2 regions of the Weissella sp. ESL1177 genome follow, and region 1 is predicted to be linked to the other one. Evidence: predicted binding sites of a transcription regulator. Region 1 holds the regulator's gene; the other holds the start of a gene.

The links. The regulator Rex, encoded in region 1, represses fermentation and respiration genes when NADH is low (regulators of the CRP and FNR family bind a similar motif). The targets are predictions, from matches to a motif close to TTGTGAANTANTTCACAA.
Region 2: AC3B5D_RS09895 (2,3-butanediol dehydrogenase) is a predicted target of Rex. The motif match lies at 2,273-2,290, and genes of this name have one in related genera.

The regions. Positions count from the first base shown of each region.
Region 1 is NZ_CM176591.1:275,540-278,970, forward strand. Features, by position in the region: gene AC3B5D_RS01390 (DEAD/DEAH box helicase) at 1-943, shown strand, start outside; gene AC3B5D_RS01395 (redox-sensing transcriptional repressor Rex) at 1,228-1,863, shown strand; gene AC3B5D_RS01400 (metal-dependent transcriptional regulator) at 1,944-2,600, opposite strand; gene AC3B5D_RS01405 (hypothetical protein) at 2,790-3,104, shown strand; gene AC3B5D_RS01410 (folate family ECF transporter S component) at 3,229-3,431, opposite strand, start outside.
Region 2 is NZ_CM176591.1:2,026,776-2,030,206, reverse strand. Features, by position in the region: gene AC3B5D_RS09905 (MFS transporter) at 1-169, opposite strand, end outside; gene AC3B5D_RS09900 (NADPH-dependent FMN reductase) at 321-866, opposite strand; gene AC3B5D_RS09895 (2,3-butanediol dehydrogenase) at 1,038-2,090, opposite strand; gene AC3B5D_RS09890 (glutathione peroxidase) at 2,364-2,840, opposite strand; gene AC3B5D_RS09885 (ABC transporter ATP-binding protein) at 2,941-3,431, opposite strand, start outside.

The DNA of each region.
Region 1 (3,431 bases):
GCACCCTGAAATTTTGGTTGGTACACCTGGTCGTGTGAATGAGTTGATGAATAGTGGCAAGCTGAAACTAAAACGATTACGAACATTAATTTTAGATGAAGCTGATGAATTATTGCGTGATGATACAGCAAATCAAATTGATCATATTTGGGACATTATCAATGATAAAGACATCCAAGTGGCACTATTTGGTGCTACTGAAGTTGATACAACCATTGCTAACGGTTTATTTGATAGAGAGTTTATACGAATTGATCAGCGTCATGTTATGATGCCAACAACGATTAAACATGAATTTTGGCCAACCGCACATGATCAACGTCAAAAACGGTTACGTCAGTTAGCTGCCCAAAAGAACTTTCAAGCGATAGTATTTTTTAATACGACAAAGCAACTTAAAATTACGGCTAGCTTTTTAGCACATGAACATGTTGCCATGGCAACTTTGGTGAGAGGTGACTCAAGTACGACGCGTGCGAGATCATTAATGCATTTTAAAAAAGGTGTTGCCAAATTTCTGTTGACGACAGATGTTGGTGCGAGAGGATTGGATATTCCTGATTTAACAGCAGTAATCAATTTTGATTTACCACGTGATGGTGAAACTTATACGCACCGTGCAGGGCGAACTGGTCGTATGGGTAAGTCAGGATTAGTGATTTCTTTTGGTAATGATCATGACTTGCGTGATTTAAAAAAGATGGTAGCAGTTGATATTCAAACGGTTTCTGGTAGCCAGGTATCTCGCAAGCAAGCCGTGAGGTCAGCAACTACGGCAATAACTCATCATGATCGACCTATTAAACAGGTAACTGGGACAACAACTAAAAGACAGGGTAAACATGAAGGGAAAAAAGTCATTGTATCGCGTGAAGAACGGTTTGCAAAAGAAAAACGAGCGCAAAGAAAGCATCGTAAAAACAAAGGTAAGCCAAAGCATTAATCATGGGCATTATGAAATTTTAAAATAGGTTTAGGGACTATTGATCTAGTTAGTCAGATTAGCTAGATTAATGGTCCTTTTTGAGCGAGGCGTGCTGAAAGATGCTGTGTTTGTTAATGATGGTATTTAGAAAACGTTTACAAAAAATAGTTATTTTGTGAATGTTCGATTGTTAGTTAGTTCACATAAATGATTAAATATGTTATGATAATAACTAATATGAGTTTCACAATCTTTGGAAATGTTTGTGAAAATAGTTAATTTTAAAAAAAGAGGTCGAACTAATGGTTGAACATGATATTCCTAGAGCAACGGCAAAGCGATTGCCAATTTACTATCGTTATTTGAAATTGCTGTTAGACTCTGGGACTGTCCGCGTTTCATCAAACGAATTATCCGAAGCTGTGAAATTTGATGCCGCAACGATTCGACGTGATTTTTCTTATTTCGGCGCACTTGGTAAGCGTGGTTATGGCTACGATGTTGAGGCATTAATGAATTTTTTTGGTGAAATTCTTAATCAAGATACATTAGCTTCAGTCGCATTGGTAGGAGTCGGAAATCTAGGACAAGCTTTATTGAACTTCAATTTTCATCAAAGTTCTAATGCACGAATTGCAGCAGCTTTTGATGTTAATCCAGAAATTGTTAATACGATCCAGTCGGGTATTCCTGTCTATAGTTTGGATGATTTAGAAAAGCAAATCATTGATCAACGAATTGATGTCGCAATTGTGACAGTACCGGCCAATGTAGCACAAGATGTTGCCAAGCGTCTAGCATTCGCAGGCATTCGTGGTATTTTAAACTTTACACCATTACGCTTGGATGTGCCAAAGTCTGTCCGTGTACAAAACGTTGACTTAACAAATGAGCTGCAAACGCTTTTGTATTTTATCAACAATTTTGGAGAAAAATAAGACAACGATCATTAACCAATATAATATAAAAAAGCGCATCAGGAACCAATTTTGGTAACTGATGTGCTTTTTTGGAATGACTAGTCGTTGACATAAATAAAGTCAGCGGCATGTTGTGTTACTTGAATTGTTTGATCACCCGAAACTAAAACAAGGGGACCATCAAATGGCAAACGCTCTTTAATTGTCCAAGTTGTATTTAATCCTAGGTGTAGTGTTTCAGTATATTGTAATAGTTCTAAGTCTTCAGTAAAGCTGTTGATAGTGACAGTTTCATTATCTTTTGCTTCACGTAATGAACGTAATGATTTTGGTGAATAATGATGGTCGATATCAGGAATGCTGAGACCTTGGGGACTTAATTTTGGGAAACCTAAGTACTTATCTAGGGCGTTAATAAATTGATCATTAGCATCGTGATCAAGGTGATCAGCGTTTGAGTGGGCTTCTGAAATTGATAAGCCTAATTTTGTTGCACCAAATGTTTCAATTAAACGGTGGGCACGGATTAAACGGAGGGCTGTTTCACGACCAGGTTTTGTGAGTGTGACACCATAATAAGGCACAACATCAACTTCGCCAGCTTCTTGTAGTTTTGCCAGCATATTAGAAACCGATGAAGGAGTGACGTTTAAATGTTCAGCAATTTGGTTATTAGAAATTTTTGTTGACTCATCGCCACCGCTTAATTCTAAGATTGTTTGTAGATATTGGGTTTTAGAAATAGATTCGGTCATAATGTAAAATTTCCTCGTTTGTTGTGAAATAGTTAATATGATTAATTATACCATGAAATGGCAGATAATGTATTTTATAAAAATGAAACTAATTATACGTTTGATAAAAAAATGATTTTAGGTTATGATAATTATGTAAAATTTAATCAGCAACTGACAACAGTCAGAAACAAGTTTTGGAGGCTCAAAATGCAGGAAATGAAAGTATGCCAAGAGAACAAGTTAGGGGGATGTACCTTAATTCGTCACCTATTACAAAGCTCACGTGATATTTCAGAGCAGACTGTACAACAATTAGCAACAGCACTAGAAGAAACACTGACTTGTCGGCCAGAAGTTTATGTTGGTCAGGTTTATGATAGTTGTGTTTATCGAATTGGTTGTGGTGATATTAACACTGAAACAAAATTATGTTTTTCAACGCCAGATGTTCGTAATAAATTTGCGAGTTCTTTTGAAGTTGCTTGTCGAGAAGTTGGCTTAACTGTGCATCGGAGTTACTAATAATAGGTTAAAAATAGTTCTAATTTCTATAATTAGTCATTTGGATGCAAATTAAGGTCGATCAACTCCCTAGATGGTGGAAGCTGATCGACCTTTTTTGTTTGCATTATAAAATAATTTTTAATTAAATTTTTTGATGTAGTTGATCAATGGTTGTGTTATTCAGCAGTAGATATAATAAAATACTTTGAATTGGTAAAAAAACAAGTTGTTTGATGACACGTACCCAAAGTAGAGAAGTAATCGTTTGTGAATTATGAATGTTACCAATCATGACAACCCATAACGTGTTTAAGATGACATTAACAATTAACAAAACGATTGTAA
Region 2 (3,431 bases), 400 kb from region 1:
TAATTGCAAATGTTAATAATGGTAAAGTCGTTAATATACCTAGTTGACTGACTGGTAGTCCGAATGTATGCGCCACATTACTAATCACAACTGGAATTGTCGTGAAAGTTGCTCGCATAACAACACCCAGCAAAATAATACTTAATGTAAATAACCACTTCTTTTTCATATAGTGCCTCCATTGTCATTTTTAATCACTCATATTAATATAGAAAATTTACTAAAAATATACAAGTACCAACATGATTGATAAATAACAAAACAGACCTAAGCAGTTAATCCTCCTGCCTAGGTCTGTTTAGATTTGGCACTTTACCTAATTAAGCATTGTGCTTTGCTGCAAAGTCAGCAAATTGACCAGCAACGCCTGCCAAAAATTCTTTCGTACCTTCATTTGTAATCTTACCATTTTCATCAGAAATATCAGCTGTGTTACCAATATATAATTCTGGTTGGTGCATAATAGCCATATCCAAGAAATCTAATGAGTTACGCAAAACGTGATGAGCAGCAACACCTGAAATACCTGAAATTGATTGTGATGCAGGCAAAACTGGCTTACCAGCCCAAACGCTTTGTCCCCAAGGACGTGAAGCAACATCCAAGGCATTCTTCAATGCGGCAGGCACACTACGATTGTGCTCTGGCGTTACCATGATAAATGCATCTTGTGCTTTAACAGCTTCACGGAATTCTGTATATTCAGCAGGTGAAGCTTCATCATAATCTTGGTTATACAATGGCAACTTTGCAATGTCCAAATAAGTCACTTCAGCATCTGCTGGCAAACCAGCAACCAATGCCTCAGCAACACCCAATGAGTATGAGTTCTTACGAAGTGATCCAACAATGATACCGTATTTCATGTTTAATTCTCCTTAAATTTGTTTATTATGTACAACAATTCATGTCGTTGGTACTAGTTTAACTTACTTTTACAAAGTTGTAAACACTTATTTTTAATAAGCTTAATGAACATAAAAAAGACCAAAGCTAACTCAAAGCCTTAGTCTCTCTTACATCATTGTTTGATTTAATTAATCTTCCTTTGTTAAGTCAATCAAGATTTTCGCTTGTGACTTATCTGATGATAGACGATCAAATCCCTTCTCAACAACATCATCCAGTCCAATAATATCGGTGATAACTGGCTCAACATTAATTTGACCTGAACTAACAAGGTCAACCGTTTGTTGGAATGTCTCACGTGAGTAAGCAATCGTTGAGGTCAACTTAACACCCGCATTCATCAACTGCATTGGATCAAATGAAATTGGATGAGCAAAGATTGAGACAATAACTGCTGTACCACGTGCCTTAGTGACCGCAATCGCTTGTTCAAAGGTTGGTTGTACACCGGCAACTTCGAATGATACATCAGCACCACCACCCAAAATATCACGGACAGCGGCAACAGCATCATCAACCTCACCAGGATTAACAACATCAGTTGCGCCCATTGTCAATGCTTTTTCCAAACGAACAGCTGACAAATCAACAGCAACAATCTTCGTTGCACCAGCAGCCTTAGCAGCTGCGGCAACTAACACACCGATTGGTCCAGCACCAAAAATGGCAACTTTTTCACCAAACTTCAAGCCACCTTCTTTAACGGCTTGTACAGCAACTGCTGTTGGTTCGATCGTTGCTGCTAACTTTAGTGAAAAGTCAGCTGGTAATGCATATAAGTTACTCTCTGGTACATTAACATGCGCAGCAAAACCACCATCACAACTTAAACCAATGAAGCTATAACCACCATAAACATCAATATCATCTGGCAATTCACCATGCGTAACCGTTGGATTTACAGAAACATGGTCACCAACTTTATAACGCTTAACATCCTTACCAACAGATTCGATCACTCCTGAGAACTCGTGACCCATTGTCAATGGTGCCTCACCACCAGTCAATTCATCAACTTTATCAACCGGGATAAAGACTGGTCCTTCTAAGTATTCGTGCAAGTCACTACCACAGATTCCTGCATAAGCCACGCGAATGACAACTTCATCATCCTTTGCAGGCTTTAAATCAACATCTTCAACACGAATGTCCTTTACACCATGCCATACTGCTGCCTTCATGTTAATACCCCCAATAACATATAAATGTTTAAAATAAATACTATCATCATCAATTCGCAAAAAAACATCTTGTGAATACCTACATTTTATCCCCTAATTTTACGGGTGACAACTCATACGAACCCCCTGAGACGGAACAATATAAATCCCGTTTTCAGGAAAGCCTAATGTAGCAACCACGAAAGTGATTATTTTAACAAGCAAACGTTTACACAATAGAAAATTATTTTTAAATTAATGTATTGGGTTGTTCTTAAAATCACATTTAAGCCATTAAACTGTTGTTTTTAATGCCTCTAATACATCATCAGTCATTTTATCTGGTGTCGTAATTGGGGCATAACGATGAAGCAATTGTCCATCACGCCCAATTAAAAATTTCGTATAGTTCCATTTGATCGACCCATTACCAGATTTATCTTTTAAATACGTAAATAATGCATCTTCATTTTTTCCATTGACCATTACTCGTTTGGTCATTGGAAAAGTCACCCCATAATGTACTTGGCAATAATCATTGGTTTCTTCATCTGTTGCCAGTTCTTGCTTAAACTGATTTGAAGGTAAGCCCAGCACAACCAATCCTTCATCTTGGTGCTCTTGATACAATTTTTCCAAACCTTCAAGTTGGGGCGCTAATCCACATTTACTAGCAGTGTTCACAATAATGATGACTTTGCCCGCAAAATCTTTCAAATCGATTGTTGCTCCGTTCATTTCCGTCTCTGTAAAATCATAAACTGTTGTCATTATTTTCCCTCTTTTCAAAATTAAACCGTTTTTAAAAGACATCTTGCCTACATAAACTAAAGTCTATACGTCATAGTAAACCACTATTACTCATTTTTTGCTAATCATACGCAACATTTTGTTTTTGAATCATACCGTAATAGACACCTTGTTTTGCCATTAGTTCATCGTTTGTACCACGCTCAATAATTTTTCCTTGATGCAATACTAATATCATATCAGCATGTTGAATCGTTGATAATCGGTGAGCAATGGCAATCGTTGTTCGTCCAGCCTGCATTTTGGTCAAACTACGTTGAATCAATTGTTCTGTCTCAGTATCGATGTTCGCAGTTGCTTCGTCCAAAATTAAAATTTTAGGATTCATAGCAATTGTTCGTGCAAAGGCAATGAGTTGTTTTTCACCCGTCGAATAACTCGCACCTCGTTCAATCACTTTTGTCTGATATTGGTCGGGTAATTTATTAATGAAACTATCTGCATTAACAAATTCTGCTGCCGCAACAATTTGATCATCTGTGATGTTTTCATTATATAATCGAATATTAGAATTAATCGTGCCATAAAACATAAATGGTTCTTGCAAAACTA